DNA from 2 places in the Desulfurispirillum alkaliphilum genome. Region 1 is predicted to be linked to the other one. Evidence: riboswitches for the same ligand, from Rfam matches in the RefSeq annotation. Region 1 holds a riboswitch; the other holds the start of a gene.

Region 1 (8,208 bases):
GTGTGTTGAGCATAGAGGACAATGGCGGTGGCATCCGGGCAGAGCCCATGGAAAAGGTTTTCGAACCCTACTTCACCACCAAGGCACCGGGGCAGGGCACCGGTATCGGCCTCTATATGGCCAAGGAGATCATCGAGAAGAGCATGGACGGAACCCTGCGGGTGGAGAATACCGCCTGCGGAGCGCGCTTTACCATTACCATATAGCCGCTTGCCCCGAGCCCTTCAAAGGAGCTGGCCATTCACGGCCACCCAGCGGTTTTTCAGCAGGAGCGCCAGTGTTCCGCGAGCGAGCCCGATGGCGAGCGGCAGAGACTCGAACCACGGGCGAAAGTGAGCGTCTCTGGGAGGAAGGCTGGCGCGAGTGCCGTTACCCCGTGAAGAGTTACCAAAGGAGAATGACATGGAAAATCGTGAAGCCTGGCTGACGAAGCTCAACGTCCTCTACGTGGAAGATGAGACCGTAGTGCGCGAGAACGTCTCCCAGTTTCTGCAGCGCCGTTTTAGGAATGTCTATACCGCGGAAAATGGTCAGGAGGGGCTCAACCTCTACAAGGTCAAGCGCCCCCACATCGTCATCACCGACGTGAAGATGCCCGTGATGGATGGCCTGGAAATGACCCGCCAGATCCGCAAGGTCAACCCCGACGCCCAGGTTATTGTCACCACCGCCCACAGCGAAACCGAGCTGCTGATCAAGGCCATTGATGTGGGCGTCAGCCAGTTTGTCATCAAGCCCATCACCCGCCAGAAGCTTTTTGAGGCCATCGGGCGCACCCTGCACACTATCCTGCTGCAGGAGAAGGACGACTATCAGACTAAGCTGATGCAGAAGATCATCGACAGTCAGGACAATATGATCATCGTGGCTGGGGAGAAGGGCATTATTGCCGCCAATCAGGCCGCGCTTTCGTTTTTCCGCTACGGCAGCCTCAAGGAGTTCGCCCAGGAGCATGCCAGCATCCGGGACTTCCTGCTGGAAGAGGACGGCTGCTTCTTCCCCCGTACCGCCAACTGGCACCAGGAAGTGCACGGAGCGTGCAAGGTCAGGATACAGGATCGTCGCACCCGTGAGGATCGCTATTTCGTGCTGCGCATGAACAGCTTCCCCTATGGGGAGAACTTTTTTATCATGACCATGACCGATATGACCGACATCGAGCAGCAGAACAAGGAACTGGAGCGCCTGGCCACCACCGATCCCCTCACCGGGCTGCACAATCGCGCCAAATGCACCTATCTGCTGGGACGGGAAATCCAGGTCGCCAAGCGCTATAAAACCTCTTTGTCCATGGTTATGCTGGCCATCGATTACCGCGAAGACCTGGAAAACACCATGGGCCGCGAAAGCTCCGACGAGGTGCTGCTGGAACTGACGGGACTGATCCAGAAAAATATCCGTGGCTTTGATCTCCTGGGCCGCTGGGATGAGGAAGAGCTGGTGATCATCGCCCCCAACAGCACCCTCACCGTCGTCCAGAACCTGTGCCACCGCCTGCGCGAGATAATCGCCAGGCACCGCTTCCCCTTTGTGGAGGACATCACCTGCAGCTATGGCATCGCTCAGATGGGCTCCGATGAAGACGCCGCTTCCCTCAGCCGCAAGGTCTTCGATGCCCTGGATACTGCCCGTGCCCATGCCCGGAACACCATCGTCAGCGCTCCCTCCATGGAAGTGGTCAGCTCCGACCTGGAAGCCCTGAAAGAAAATGAAATGATTATTCGCAGCTTCGACCTGGTCAAGGCCAAAAATCAGGAAGTGACCTTTTTCAACCTCTTCAAGGGCATGTCCATTTCCGGCAGCGCGCGGGTCAGCCTGGTATCGGAAAATGAAGTGGAATTTGCCCTGCCCCAGAAGCAGTTTCTGGCGGTCATTTCGGAAAAGCGGGCCTTCATCGAGAGCGATTTTTTCGCCAAGCCTGTTCAGGCGCGGGTCAAGCGCTTTAACAAAGACGAGAGCCGCGTGATCCTGCGCGACTTCTCCTTTGAGGAAAACAGTGCCAAAAAGCGGCAGTATGTGCGGGTGCAGGTGCCGGATCGGGTGCGCCTGAGCCTGGAATACGATGGGAAGACGCTGCAGGAGAGGATATTCGATATCTCCCTGGCGGCCCTGGCCTTCTACACCTCCCAGACCGAATGGCTGCGTGAAGGCATGGATGCCAGCGTCAGGGTGCAGCTCCACCGCGCCACAGATGGCCAGGAGAGCCAGATTTCCACCAAAGGGCGCATTTACCGCATCGAAGGCGAAGGCAAGATCAGCAAAGTGGTGGTCATGCTCCAGTCCGACACCCAGAGCCGTGAAACCCTGAAGGAATACATTGCCCAGCGCCAGATAGAAATTGTCCGCGAGTTGAACAATTCCATCGTCTGAAGAGAATCATGAACGAACTGCAGAAATTTACCGATCCCTATAATCAGCTCTCCTCCATGGTGGACAGTATTCCCGATATCATGCTGGAAGCCCTGGATGAGCGGCGCCTGCGGGTCGTGGTATGCGCCAACTGGGTCCGCAAGCTCCTGGCAGACGAAGAGATCCTGGAGCCCGGTACCGTGCTGCCGGATTCCGCCGACACCAGCCAGCTGCTGCGCCTGGCCCGCGAAGTGTGCCAACAGCAGCAGTCCCAGCGCAACACCATCCTGCAGATCCACGATCAGGTGCTGGTGGTCCTGGCCCAGTACTTTGCCGCCTCCGAGGAGAACACCCACCCGCTGGTCATCATGCGCCTGCACGACATTACCCACATCGGCTATGACGAAACCACCCGCAGATACCGCAGCGATTTCTTTGGCATTATCGGCAAAAGCTCAGCCATGGTGGACATCTTCCGGCGCATTGAACTGTACAGCAAGACCCACTCCAATATCCTCATTACCGGCGAAACCGGAACCGGCAAGGAACTGGTAGCCCAGGCCATTCACCAGCTCAGTCGCTTTCGTGGCGAATTCGTGGCCCTCAACTGCACCGCCCTGAGCGATACCCTGATCGAATCGGAACTCTTCGGCCATGAGCGCGGAGCATTTACCGGTGCCCATCGCACCCACCGGGGAAAATTTGAGCGGGCCGACCATGGCACCCTCTTTCTGGACGAAATCGGCGATATGCCCCTGCACACCCAGGGCAAACTGCTGCGCGTTCTGGAGGACGGCATGGTGGAGCGGGTTGGCGGAGAGTCCACCTTTGCCGTCGACGTGCGCATCGTGGCTGCCACCAATGTTCCCCTGGAACAGGCCATCCAGGAAAAGCGCTTCCGCGCCGACCTGTTCTATCGCCTGGCCGTGCTGCGTATCCATATCCCGCCCCTGCGTCAGCGCCGCGAAGACATCCCCCTGCTGGTAAGGCACTTTATCAGCCGCCTCAACCAGAAATACGCCTCCATGGGCAAGCGGGTGCTGGAAATATCCAGCGAAGCCATGGCCATCATGACCAACTACACCTGGCCCGGTAATGTGCGGGAGCTGTCCAACGTCATTGAACGGATCTTCATTGAAACCCCTTCTGCCGTCATCACTGCCGAAGCCATGCGCAGCTGGGTGGAAGAGAAAATGCGCATTGTGGAAGAAGCCTCCTGTCGCCCGCCTCTGGACGCACCCCGTCAGATATCGGACACCGCCGGCCTGCCCCTGGGCAGCCGGAACATCGAACGCCAGCACATCGTGGAGGCGCTGGCGCAGGCCGGTGGCAACAAAACCCAGGCTGCGCGGTTACTGGGAGTAGACAAATCGACTCTTTACCGCAAAATGAAACGTTTTGCTGTTCAACCCTGAAATATTATGGTAATTTCCCAAAATACCAGATTTCCTTATGGAATAAGGTACAGCCGCTTTAAGGATTATGTATGCGCATTGACGTAAATGGCAATCAGATAACCATATACGGGAATATTAAAACCATCAGTGACCATGAGTCCATCAAAACGACTCTGGACGAAGTCGTCAAGGCGCAGAAGGAAATAGTCATCATACTGCCCGAGTCGTCCACGATTATTTCGTCGGTGATCGGCTATTTCATCAAGCTCATCTTCATGAAAAAGGTGCAGATCAACGTCAAAGTCGGCAACGACAACCTGTATCAGATGCTCCAGGAGCTGGAACTGCTCAAGGTACTCAACGTCAGCAAATTTGAGCCCCAGCAGTCCTGACCCCTTTTCCATGCAGCAGCACACCACGGCAGCCCCCAGTGCGGACGGCACCTTCACCCGCTACTCCCCCTTATTTGACGAACACTACCACTCCACCCGCGACGGCGCCTGGCTGGAGTCGCTGCAGAAGCATGTCCTGCCCGGCCTGCAACTGAGCCACGCCCTGGAGCGTCCGCGCATCAGGGTGCTCGACATCTGCTTTGGCCTTGGGCTCAACAGCCTGGCCACCCTGTGGTACCTGGAACAGCAGCAGTATCAGGGCCATGTGCACATCATCGCCCCGGAGTTCGACCGCGAGCTCATCGCCAGCCTGCCCGCACACCCGTACCCCCAGCACCTGAACCACTACCGCCCCCTGATAGAGGAACTCAGCCGCACCCTGTGCCATACATCGCAGCGATGCCAGGTGGAAATTCTGCCCGGCGACGCCCTGCAGAGCCTGCCACGACTTGATCATGGCAGTATCGACATCGTCTATCAGGACCCCTTCAGCCCCGCCAAGAACCCCGAACTGTGGACCCGTGAATACTTCGCGCTGATCGCAGCGCTCATGAAGGACACTGGCCTGCTGACCACCTACTCCCAGGCCACCCCCGTGCGCATGGGGCTTTCTGAAAACGGATTCCTGATCTACGACTTCCACAACCAGCAGCCCGGCATTCGCCGCAGCACCATCGCCAGTCGCATCCCCCTGCAGGACATGACCCCCATCGACATGGAGCGCAAAAAGGAGCGCAGCCCCTTGGCGCGCTCCTATCGTGACCCCGGCCTGACCGGCAACCGGCTGCAAATTCTGCAGCGGTTTCAGACCAGCAGCGGATAAGAAATTTTTTTACCACGCAATGCACGAAAAGCGCGAAGGGAAAAGAGCTTCTGAGCCTCAGGTTCTTCGCGCATACTTCGTGTATGTTTTGTGGTTACAGAATCCTTCAACTCCCGATAAAACTCTCCAGCACCGGATTCAGCACATGGTAGTCCACCAGGAAGCCATCGTGGCCCACATCGGACTCCATTTCATAGTAGGACACGCTGACCCCCTCCTCGTGCATTACCCGGAAGAGCTCCTCGCTCTCCCAGGGAGGGAAGAGCATGTCGCTGGCGATGGAAACCACCAGGGTACGCGCCCTGATGCGCGAGAGAATCTCCCGGTACCCGTTGCCCATGCCCACGTCGAAAAGATCCATCGCCTTGGTGATGTACAGGTAGCTGTTGGCATCGAAGCGCTTGGCAAAATTATAGCCGTTGTAATTCAGGTAGGACTCCACCTGGAATTCGCCGAAAAAGTCATAGAGGCCGTCATTCTTCTTGAAGTCCCGACCGAATTTGCGCTGCATGGAATCATAGCTCAGGTAGGAGATGTGGCCCATCATGCGGGCGATGCTCAGGCCGTCCACCGGCCCCGCCCCATCGGGGTAGTTGCCGTTTTTCCAGTTGGGGTCGCGCATGATAGCCTGGCGGCCCACCTTGTTCATGGCCAGCGCCTGGGCGGAAATACGCCCCGTGGCGGCAATCACGATGGCCCGCTCCAGCTTTTCCGGATAACTGATGGCCCATTCCAGCACCTGCATTCCCCCCAGGGAGCCCCCGATAACCGAATGCAGACGCTCGATCTGAAAGCACTGCTTCAGAAAGAGCCACTGGGCGTGCACCATGTCCTTGATGGTGACCACCGGGAACTGGATATCGTAGCGGCGGCCTGTGAGGGGATTGATGGAGCGGGGGCCCGTCGTGCCGTTGCAGCCGCCCAGGATATTGGAACAGATGATGAAGTATGTATTGGTGTCCAGCGTCTTTCCCGGACCGATCACGTCATCCCACCAGCCGGGCTTCTGATCGTCGGGAGAGTGGTAGTGAGCCGCGTGGGCGCTTCCCGTCAGCGCGTGACAGACCAGGATGGCATTGCTCTTGTCGGCATTGAGGGTGCCGTAGGTCTCGTAGGCGATGGACACCTCAGGCAGAATACGCCCCGACTCCAGAAAGAAGCCCTTTTCGCCCAGATGAAGACGGAAATTCCGCGCCTGAACCAGTATTTTTTCATCCATGGAAAACTCCAGAAAAAAACCTCTGACTGCAAGACAGTCAGAGGTTTGAGTACCGGCTGAGCTCATCTTCCAGTCAAGTGACTGAGGGATTTAGCACCTTTTCCGTACAAGAAGGTTGCTGTAGCTTCACAGGGCCCGTTCCCTCCACTACTCATGATGAATATTATTGGGCGTTTATAACAGGGAAAATCGGGCAGGTCAAGGCCTGGAAGTAACGACGGACATTCCGCCTTGCAATCTCCGGCAAAGTACGGTCAAATGTGAACCGTATTGCGCGTCCCATTTTGTTCACCCATGTACCAGCAAGGGGCAGCCATGTCCGACACCCGCGCACTGGAACACTACTGCTGGTTTCACCAGCAAACCCGGCAACGAGCCTATCCCAACGCCACCACCCTGGCCGCACAGTTTGAAATCTCCACCCGCACCGCCCAAAGGCGCATTGAAACCATCCGCGACCGCTTCGGCGCGCCCCTGGAATATGACCACCAGCACAAAGGCTATTCCTACACCGATCACAGCTACCAACTCCCGCCCCTGTGGCTCAGCCAGAACGAACTGCTGTGCTGGCTCATCGCCCGCAATATGCTGGAATCCGCCACCGCAGGCCACGCCAGCCGCGCCCTGGCCGCCTTTGAAACCCGACTCTTCCGGGAAAACAGCATCCACCCCCTCAACCCGGAACAACTGCGAAACCTCTTTTCCAGCCAGTACACCAGCCTGGCCCCCTGCAACCCCGACACCTTCAACGCCGCCACCCACTCCCTGCTCCTGAGCCGAACGCTGAGCATCGACTACCACTCGCCCCAGGATAACCAGCACACCACCCGCACCATCGAACCCCACCACCTCTTCCACTACCACGGCGCCTGGATACTCGTCGCCTGGTGCCACCTGCGCCACCAGTGGCGCCAGTTTCACCTGGCCCGCATGACCAGCGCCCGCATGGAACCTGAAACCTTTGTGCCCCGCCCCGCCGAACAGTGGCAATCACTGGTCAATCACGCCTATGGCCTCTTTCAGGGCAAACAGACCACTGCCGTGCGCCTGCGCTTCAGCCCCGAAACCAGCCGCTGGATACGCGAACAGCAGTGGCACCCCGCCCAGACCATGCGCGAAGAAACATGCGGAGCCGTGGAACTCAGCTTTCCCGTCGCCGACCTGCGCGAAATCAAAATGCGCGTGCTCTCCTACGGAGCCGAAGTGGAAGTCCTTGAACCCGTGGAACTGCGGGACATGATCCTGATGGAAGCAAAAAAGATGGTGGGTGAGAGCGAGTAGCGAGTAGAGGGAAGTGAGTAGGGGGAAAAGCTATTGCCAAAGCGAAGCCGAATTCTTTTCTTCAGATGGACGCAGATTTGCGCAGATTTTTGATAAGTCAACATCTCACCGCAGACCCTCTTCCCCTCCCCTGGAGGGGTGGCACGAAGCGACGGGGTGGTAGGCCCGCAAGCCGGTGCGAAGATCCCTTTGTGCTGAAAGCCATGAGTAGTTGTGGCGAGAACTACTCGTGGCTTCACTGTTGACGACGCTTAAGCTCATTCGTAAATTGTATATATTGTTCACTGCAACCTTCTCTGGCTGACCAATAGTGCACATTTTCAAGGTCAATTTCTTTTGCCATGGCAACCAGCAGTGCTTGCTCAAGGCTTTGCAGGTCACCCCAGTGGTAGAAGGCCAGACGGTCTTTGACACAATCAGTGGGCGATAAAAGTCGAAGTTGTCCCAATGGAGTGTCTATCGCATACACATCGGTGATATTTTCATCCCCGATTCCCAGGGGACCAGCAGGGAATTCGATGAGGTATGGTGACTCGTTGTGCACAAAATAGCGATGATGTTCACTGAATCCCAGGCTTTCCATGACGCTACGCAGTTTCTTCCGTGGGGTAATATAGCAGTCAATAAGGTCAATATCATACGACATGTACTTGTTTTCGGCGTAAATCATCACGCAGGCACCACCGGAGAGTACGACTTCTATACCCTGACGATACAGGGCATCACACACCCACGCACTCAGTTCAA
Region 2 (8,208 bases), 1.5 Mb from region 1:
GGGAAACTCGCCAATACGGTAGAAATTCATGGCCTGGTCATACAGGGGAGAGGGATCAGAGCTGTAGTCCTCAAATTCAAACTCCACTACGGGGGCCACGGGACGGGTTTGCTGGGGCTTCGGCGCAGCAGGACCGGTGGACGGCTTCGCCACTTTGGTTGACTTCTTTTCTTCTTCAGCTTTTTTCCTGGCCTCTTCAGCTGCGGCTTCAGCTTCAGCGGCTTTCCTCAACTGCTGCACCTGCTGACGCAGCTGTGCATTCTGGGTCTTTAACTCAGTCATATCCTGATTCGCCGTCGTAGCCATGGAGCGCAGATATTCAACATTCACTGTCAGATTGTTGAGCTGCTGACGAAGGGCCGCGTTTTCATGGGCCAGGTTCTGGTTCACACGGTGCAGATTGCCCACATCCATGCGCAACTGATCCACCTGCACCTGCAAAGGTACCGAATGGGAAGTCGCGGGCTCCTCTGCGCCGCCACGCAGTGCCGCGCAACCCGTCATGGCAGTAACCAGCAGACCTCCACCTATCAAAAAAGCCAGAAAACGCATTCTCTTCTCCATGGCATAACTCCCCGATATACTGAGTGCTGCAAAGACTTTATCAGATTCCATCACGCATTCAAACGATTTTCTCCTATGCGTATCGGCAGTCCAGGCCAAAATCTTCAGTTCCACCATGTTTTCACCCGTGGAAAATATCCATCCCGCGAAACTCTCGCCAGGCGACAATAGAGAACACTCAAGTTCCGCATCTTACCGCCTTGAATTAAGACATCACGATAATGATATTTACCACCTGAAAACAGTATTAACCTTGCATACTTAGCTCATCTGATATTTCTCTTTTCGTTTCGTAACCATTCACGGCTACCCTGCGTTTTTTTCAGCAGGAGCGCCAGTATTCCGAGAGCGAGCCCGGATGGCGAGCGGCAGAGACGTAGGTCCTCGGACGAAAGTGAGCGTCTCTGGGAGGAATGCTGGCGCGAGTACCAACACACACTTCGTTTCTAGATATTGTCCTTTTTGACCGCGCAAAAATGCGCCCCCCCGAACGCCCGTTTTTCCGGCTCGCCTGACCCCTGCCTCCCTGCAGCGCTGCCGGACCACTCACTTCCTGTGAGTGTCCTGTTCAGGTCTTGCCAGCCAGGCGTCACACTCACCGGACGGGCTCAGGGGCGAACGGCCTGTTTCTGCATCACCCCGTGTACTGGTCCAAAGTGGCAAAAAACTCATTAACAAGATGAAGGTAATGTCAAGAGACGCAGCCTGAGCAGAGCTATTTCCGCCATTCCAGCATGACATCAGTGTCGGCGCCGATAACCTGCCGTTTCGGGGTGCGAACGTTGAGATAGAACTTGAAATATCTGCATTATAAGAAAAAACAGAATCTCTAGTATTTCGCTTGAAATTATAGTTTCTCCTTGACATTTTCCGCAGCGCCCCCTATCCTCTGCCCACTTGACGTCTTTATCAAGAGTGGCGGAGGGACAGGCCCGCAGATGCCACAGCAACCATCCTGGCACCACCAGTGCAGGGGATCGGTGCTAATTCCTGGCCATAGGCACTATGGCGAAGATGAGGACGGTGCCGGTTTTTTTGCCCAAAACCCCACCTACTCATCCCCAAACCACCCAAAGGGGGATGAATCCATGACCACACAGCAGCTTTCCACCCAGACTATCCACATTGGCGTCGGTAAAGACAGCGCCACCGGTGCCATCAGCTACCCCATTTACCCCAGCGCCACCTACCGCCATCCCGCTGTCGGCCAAAGCACCGGCTTCGACTACACCCGCTCCGGCAACCCCACCCGCAACACCCTGGAAGCAGGACTGGCAAACCTGGAAGGCGGCGCCCGCGCCCTGACCTTTGCCTCGGGCATGGCCGCCCTGACCACCCTCTTTCTGCACTTCAAAAGCGGTGACCATGTCATCGCCTCCCAGGACATCTACGGCGGAACCTACCGCCTGCTGAGCATGGTCCTCAATAATCTGGGCATCAGCGCCACCTACGTGGACACCACCGATGCCAGCGCGGTCAGTGCCGCCATCACACCCGCCACCCGCGCCCTGCTGGTGGAAACTCCCGGCAATCCCCTCATGGGCATCAGCGACCTGGAAGCCCTGGGAAGAATCTGCCTGCAGCACCAGATTCTCTTTCTGGTGGACAACACCTTTATGACCCCCCTGCTGCAAAAGCCCTTCGCCTTTGGTGCCGACGTGGTCATCCACAGCGGCACCAAGTACCTGGGCGGCCATAACGACCTGTGCTCTGGCGTACTGGTGGCACGCACCGCCGAAATGGGCGAACGCCTCTACTTCCTGCAGAACTCCACCGGCGCCATCCTGCCCCCCCAGGACAGCTGGCTGCTGCTGCGCAGCCTGAAAACCCTGCCCCTGCGCATGGAGCGCCACTGCCATAACGCCCTGCAGGTTGCCCAGTGGCTGCAGCAGCACCCCAGCGTCCAGACCGTCTACTATCCCGGCCTGGCAAGCCACCCCGGCCACACCCTCGCCAGACGCCAGGCCAGCGACTTCGGCGGCATGCTCTCCTTCCGCGTGAAAGACAAAAGCATTGCCCACAACGCCCTCGCCCGCTTACAACTGATCAGCTTCGCCGAAAGCCTGGGCGGCGTGGAAAGCCTCATGACCCTCCCCGCCATCCAGACCCACGGCGACATCCCCGAACCGGAACGCCTGAGACTGGGCATTGACGAATGCCTGCTGCGCCTCTCCGTCGGGGTGGAGGATGTACAGGATATTATCGCCGACCTCAAGCAAGCATTAAACCAATAAAAATGACCTCACACAAAGGCCACAAAGACACCAAGGAAAGACCGCGAGAAGCATGGCTATTTCCATGCTCTCCCCCTGAGCCCGTCCGGTGAGTGTGAAGCCTGGCTGGTAAGACCCGCACGGGACACCTGCAGGAAGCAGGTGGTCCGGCAGAGCTGCAGGGATGCAGGGGTCAGGCAACGCAAAGAGACCCAGGTGCAAGGCGCGGGCAAAGCCAGGAGCGAGGCGTACTCCCTGTACGTCGCAGTGACGAGCGATGACCGGCAACGCAGCAGATGGGCCTTTTTGGGCAGCCTGCTGCCGGATCTCCAGAACAGGCGAGCAGGCGATCCGCAAAAACGGGCGTTGGGGGCGCGTTTTTGGATACTTTTTGCGCGGTCAAAAAGTATCATGCTCAATGACAAATTCTAAAATTACTCATACTTTGCATCAACCTTGCATACACGAACAACCGAGACCCGCTCTCGACAGGAGGCCCTATGCCAGCACCCCATCACCCCCATAAACCCGCCACCCTCCTCGTTCACCAGGCCGTCGACCGCGACCCCCACACCGGCGCCTCCGCCGTGCCCATCTATCAGGCGTCCACCTTCCACCACCCCAGCGGTGAGTGCGGACAATACGAGTACAGCCGGGGCGCCAATCCCACCCGCGAGAACGTGGAGCAGACCATCGCCCTGCTGGAGGGCGGCATCCAGGGCTTTGCCACCAGCTCCGGCATGGCAGCCATCGGCGTTGCCCTGAGCCTTCTGCACAGTGGCGACCACCTTATCGTCCCCAGCGATCTCTACGGCGGCACCTACCGCTACGTCACCAGCGTCCTGCCCCAGCAGGGCATCCAGTGCTCTTTTGTCAATACCGCAGATCTCGAAGCGCTGAAAGCGGCCCTGCAGCCCAACACCAGAGGTATTCTGCTGGAAACGCCCTCCAACCCCCTCTTCACCATCGCCGATATCCGCGCTGTGGCAGAGCTGGCCAGAGAGAGAAATATTCTCACCTTTATCGACAACACCTTTATGACGCCCCTGTTGCAACGGCCCATTCCCCTGGGCATCGATGTGGTCATCCACAGCGCCACCAAGTTCCTGGGCGGCCACAGCGACCTGCTGGCCGGGCTGGTAACCACCGCCGACCCCGAGCTGGCCAAAGCCCTCAAGCGCTTCCATAATTCCTTCGGGGCTGTGCTCTCCCCCTTTGACAGCTTCCTGCTGGCGCGGGGCATGAAGACCCTCAAAATCCGCCTGGAGACCGCCCAGAGCAATGCCGGCGACCTGGCTCTGCGTCTGCAGCAGCACCCCAGCGTGTCAAAAGTGTATTACCCCGGCCTCAGCGACTTTACCCAGGCCGATACCCACTTCCGTCAGGCCGATGGCCCCGGTGCCGTACTCGCCTTTGAACTCGCATCATCGGATCAGGTAAAGGCCCTTCTGCGCAAACTGCAGCTGCCCATCATCGCCCCCAGCCTCGGTGGCGTGGAAACCATCGTCACCCACTGTTGGAGCATGTCCCACGCCGCCATACCCGCCGAGGTCAAGAAGGAAATGGGCATTTCGCCCACCCTGATCCGCCTGTGCGCTGGCATCGAAGACGTGGATGACCTGTGGCAGGATCTGGAGCAGGCACTGCACACCCCAGGCAGCTGAAAAACGCCTCTGTGCCTGCTGGTCAATACAGCGTGAAGAGTTACAGCAGGCTTTCCTTTGCGCGAAAAATCCGTTACAAGTTCTTCCCATGAAAACCCCGTTGCGCTTCATCATACTGCTGCTGAGCGTTGTCATGCTGAGCCAGCCTCAGCTGGCGCGGGCCTGCGCGCTCTGCTCCGCCTTTGACGGCGTGGTCTTCCCGCGCTTTCACCTGGAAATGGAGGACGACGTTCTGCACGCGATCCAGGTCACCTGGCGCTTTTCCCCTTCCTTCACCGAAGTCCTGCGTCACCTCAGCAGCGAAGCACCCGACGCCAACCAGGCACGGCAGAGGCTCCTGCACGCCTTTGAAGCCGACATCGTCCCCTACGAATACCTCACCCGCATTACCATCAACAGCCAGCCGTTTCCGGTGCGCGCCGTGGAAAATTCTCACTTCACCTTTGAGGGGGATGTTTCCGCATACCACTTTACGATCCCCATCCATATGCCCGTCAGCGGTGAACTCAGCCTGGAACTGGAATTCTTCGATCCCCGCCGCTTTCTGGGCTTTTTCTTCCGCCCCGAGGGACTCAGCCACACCATTCCCGAAAATTACGGCGTTGAGCACAACCTGAATTCCTACCCCCATACGCTGGTGTTGCGCATCGCCCCGGGCATTGCCAGCACAGAAACGGAAGTTGCCGTCACGCGCGACGACTCCCCGGCGGGCTGGTACGACCGGATGCTCGACTCCCTGCGCCAGACACTGCGCATGGCCAGCGAAACCATTCAGTCCCATATGCGCGCCATCCGCGACGAAGGCAGCGTGGCGGCGGCTCTCTCCCTGATCATCTTCTCCTTTTTCTACGGCCTGCTCCACGCAGCCGGCCCTGGCCATGGCAAAAGTCTGGTGGCCTCCTATTTCCTCGCGGGGCACCACAACTACGCCAAGGCGGCCTCCATGGCCCTGTTCATCGGCATCGTCCACGTCTTTTCGGCGTTCATCTTCACCTTTTTCCTGCTGCACCTGCTGAACATGCTGCTGACCACGGCCCTCCACCAGACCACCAACCTGCTGACCCCCGTTTCCGGTGCCATCATCATACTGATCGCAGCACACCTGGCCTACACCCGCCTGCGAGCCCGCTGGAAAGTCCGGCAGCAAAACAGCTCCGGCTACCCTCAACCCCACCATGGCCTGCACCAGGGCCATGCCTGTGGCTGCTCCTCCTGCAGTGGTGGAGGACGCACTTCCGACGCCATGCTGGTGATTTCGGCAGGTATTGTGCCCTGTCCCGGCACCATCACCATTTTCCTCTTCGCCCTCTCCATGGGCCTGTACACCATTGGTTTCCTGGCCGCCGCCGCCATGAGCCTGGGCATGGGCATTATTATTTTCGCGGCGGCAGCCCTGAGCATCATTGCCAGAAATGTGCTCAGCCATGCCTTCCAGCCCCTGGCCACCTTCGTGGAATATACCAGTATCATCTGCATAGCCCTGCTGGGAGTGCTGCTGATACTGAGCAGCATGGGCTGAATCTGTCACGACTGTCCACGGAATTAGTGGTGCGAAACTTTACCACTTGCTCTATACTCACGCACAACGGTTCGCAAAATGAACCATGTTGCTTTTGCCACGGTCACTTACCTTATCTCAGGAGGCCTTATGGACAAACCAGCCTATAATTACGACATTGTCCGCAGCTATACCCACTGGAGTATTCTGTGGGGGGTAGTCGCCATTCTGGTTGGCATACTGATTTCCTTCCAGTTCGTCTTGCCCCAGCTCAACTTCGCCCCATATTTCACCTACGGACGCCTGCGACCCATTCACACCAATGGCGCCCTGCTGGGTTGGACCCTGTGTGCCATCTTCGCCCTCTATTTTTATATGGTACAGCGCCTGTGCCGCGTCCCCATCTGGAGTGAAAAGCTGGCTCGCATCCAGCTGTGGCTCTTCAACAGCATTATCATCCTGGGCGTCGTTACCCTGCTGCTTGGCTTCAACTCCACCAAGGAGTACCACGAGCTGGAGTGGCCCCTGGATATCCTTGTGGTCGTCATGTGGGTGATGTTCGCCGTGAACATCTTTATGACCATTTTCAAGCGCAAAGAAGAGCAGATGTACGTGAGCCTGTGGTTCATGATGGCCTCCATCGTGGCCATCGCCATACTCTATATCGTCAACGGCCTGGCCGTTCCCGCTTCCCTGTTCAAGTCCTACTCGGTCTTTGCGGGAACCAACGATGCCAATGTGCAGTGGTGGTATGGCCATAACATGGTAGCCATGCTGCTGACAGCACCACCCCTGGCCGTCTTCTACTACTTTCTGCCAAAATCCACCGGTGTGCCCATCTACAGCCACCGCCTCTCCATCATCGCCTTCTGGAGCCTGATCTTTATGTACCTGTGGACCGGTGCCCACCACCTGCTGTGGACCCCCGTTCCCGACTGGGTACAGACGCTGGCCATCGCCTTCTCCATCATGCTCATCGCGCCTTCTTGGGCCTCGGTCATTAACGGTTATCTCTCCATGAATGGCCAGTGGCAGCAGATGCGCACCAACTACCTGGTGAAATTCTTTATCCTGGGCATCACCTTCTATGGCCTGCAGACCCTGCAGGGGCCCATGCAGGCCATCCGCTCCTTCTCGGGCTTCATCCACTATACCGAATGGGTGCCTGGCCACGTCCATATGGGCGCCCTGGGATGGGTCTCCCTGGTCATGTTCGGCGCCATCTACTATCTGGCCCCCAAGCTCTACGGTCGCGAACTCTACAGCATTCCCCTGGCCAACGCCCACTTCTGGCTGGTGCTCGTCGGACAGCTCATCTACTCGGTCAGCCTGTGGATCGCCGGGCTGCAGCAGGCATCCATGTGGCACAGTATCAACGCCGACGGCAGCCTGACCTACACCTTCTCGGAAACCGTGGCCGCCATGTACCCCTACTGGTGGGTACGCGCCGTCAGTGGCGTCATCTACCTGGCCGGAGTCATCCTCTTCGTCTACAACCTCGTCATGACCGCGCGGGGGCCGCGTGAAACAGCTCCCGCCGCCAACCTTGCCGGAAAGGAGGCCTGAGATGTGGGAAAAGAAACCACTGCTCTTCCTGATTCTGGCCACCATGACCATCCTGGTGGGTACCATCGTCACCATGGTGCTGCCTTTCTTCTGGGTAAACACCGAAGCCGACCGCATTGAAACCGTCACCCCCTACAGCCCGCTGGAGCAGGCCGGCAGAGACATCTATATCCGCGAAGGCTGCAACAACTGTCACACCCAGACCGTCCGCCCCCTGGTGGCCGAAGTGCTGCGCTACGGCGAATACTCCAAGTCCGGTGAGTATATCTACGACCGTCCCCACCTGTGGGGCTCCCGCCGCACCGGGCCCGACCTGGCACGGGTAGGTGGCAAGTATCCCGACGCCTGGCACTACCAGCACATGGCCGAACCCGCTTCCATGTTCCCCAGAACCAATATGCCCGCCTACCCCTTCCTGAGTGACCGCACGCTGAACCCCCGCAGCGTGGAGCGCAACATGCGCGCCCTGGGCCTGCCCTACACGGATGCGGAAATCGCCGCCCTGGAAGGCAAAACAGAAATGGACGCCATGGTTGCCTACATGCAGAAGCTGGGCACGGGCATTCCCTGGCGCGAAGCCGCCCGCACCACCTTCGTGGGCGAGTTGACCAACCCCTATAGCGGTGACGCCTCCGTCCTGCCAGAAGCCCGCCAGATCTACGCCCAGAACTGCGCCGCCTGCCATGGCGCCGAGCTGCAGGGA

Evidence for each region. Region 1 has a riboswitch for S-adenosylmethionine ahead of metX (homoserine O-acetyltransferase MetX). Riboswitches for the same ligand answer to the same signal wherever they lie in the genome.
Region 2: it holds a riboswitch for S-adenosylmethionine, as region 1 does, so the genes downstream of both, ACZ46I_RS06485 (trans-sulfuration enzyme family protein) here and metX (homoserine O-acetyltransferase MetX) in region 1, are expected to answer to the same signal.

What each region holds. Positions count from the first base shown of each region.
Region 1 is NZ_AP042405.1:2,872,519-2,880,726, reverse strand. It holds gene ACZ46I_RS12915 (PAS domain S-box protein) at 1-206, shown strand, start outside; gene ACZ46I_RS12910 (response regulator) at 403-2,370, shown strand; gene ACZ46I_RS12905 (sigma-54 interaction domain-containing protein) at 2,379-3,764, shown strand; gene ACZ46I_RS12900 (hypothetical protein) at 3,836-4,138, shown strand; gene ACZ46I_RS12895 (tRNA (5-methylaminomethyl-2-thiouridine)(34)-methyltransferase MnmD) at 4,119-4,961, shown strand; gene metX (homoserine O-acetyltransferase MetX) at 5,068-6,180, opposite strand; SAM riboswitch class I at 6,240-6,343, opposite strand; gene ACZ46I_RS12885 (helix-turn-helix transcriptional regulator) at 6,496-7,461, shown strand; gene ACZ46I_RS12880 (hypothetical protein) at 7,697-8,208, opposite strand, start outside.
Region 2 is NZ_AP042405.1:1,421,549-1,429,756, reverse strand. It holds gene ACZ46I_RS06490 (tetratricopeptide repeat protein) at 1-564, opposite strand, end outside; SAM riboswitch class I at 1,468-1,585, shown strand; gene ACZ46I_RS06485 (trans-sulfuration enzyme family protein) at 1,653-2,798, shown strand; gene ACZ46I_RS06480 (trans-sulfuration enzyme family protein) at 3,278-4,441, shown strand; gene ACZ46I_RS06475 (HoxN/HupN/NixA family nickel/cobalt transporter) at 4,530-5,960, shown strand; gene ACZ46I_RS06470 (cbb3-type cytochrome c oxidase subunit I) at 6,090-7,505, shown strand; gene ccoO (cytochrome-c oxidase, cbb3-type subunit II) at 7,507-8,208, shown strand, end outside.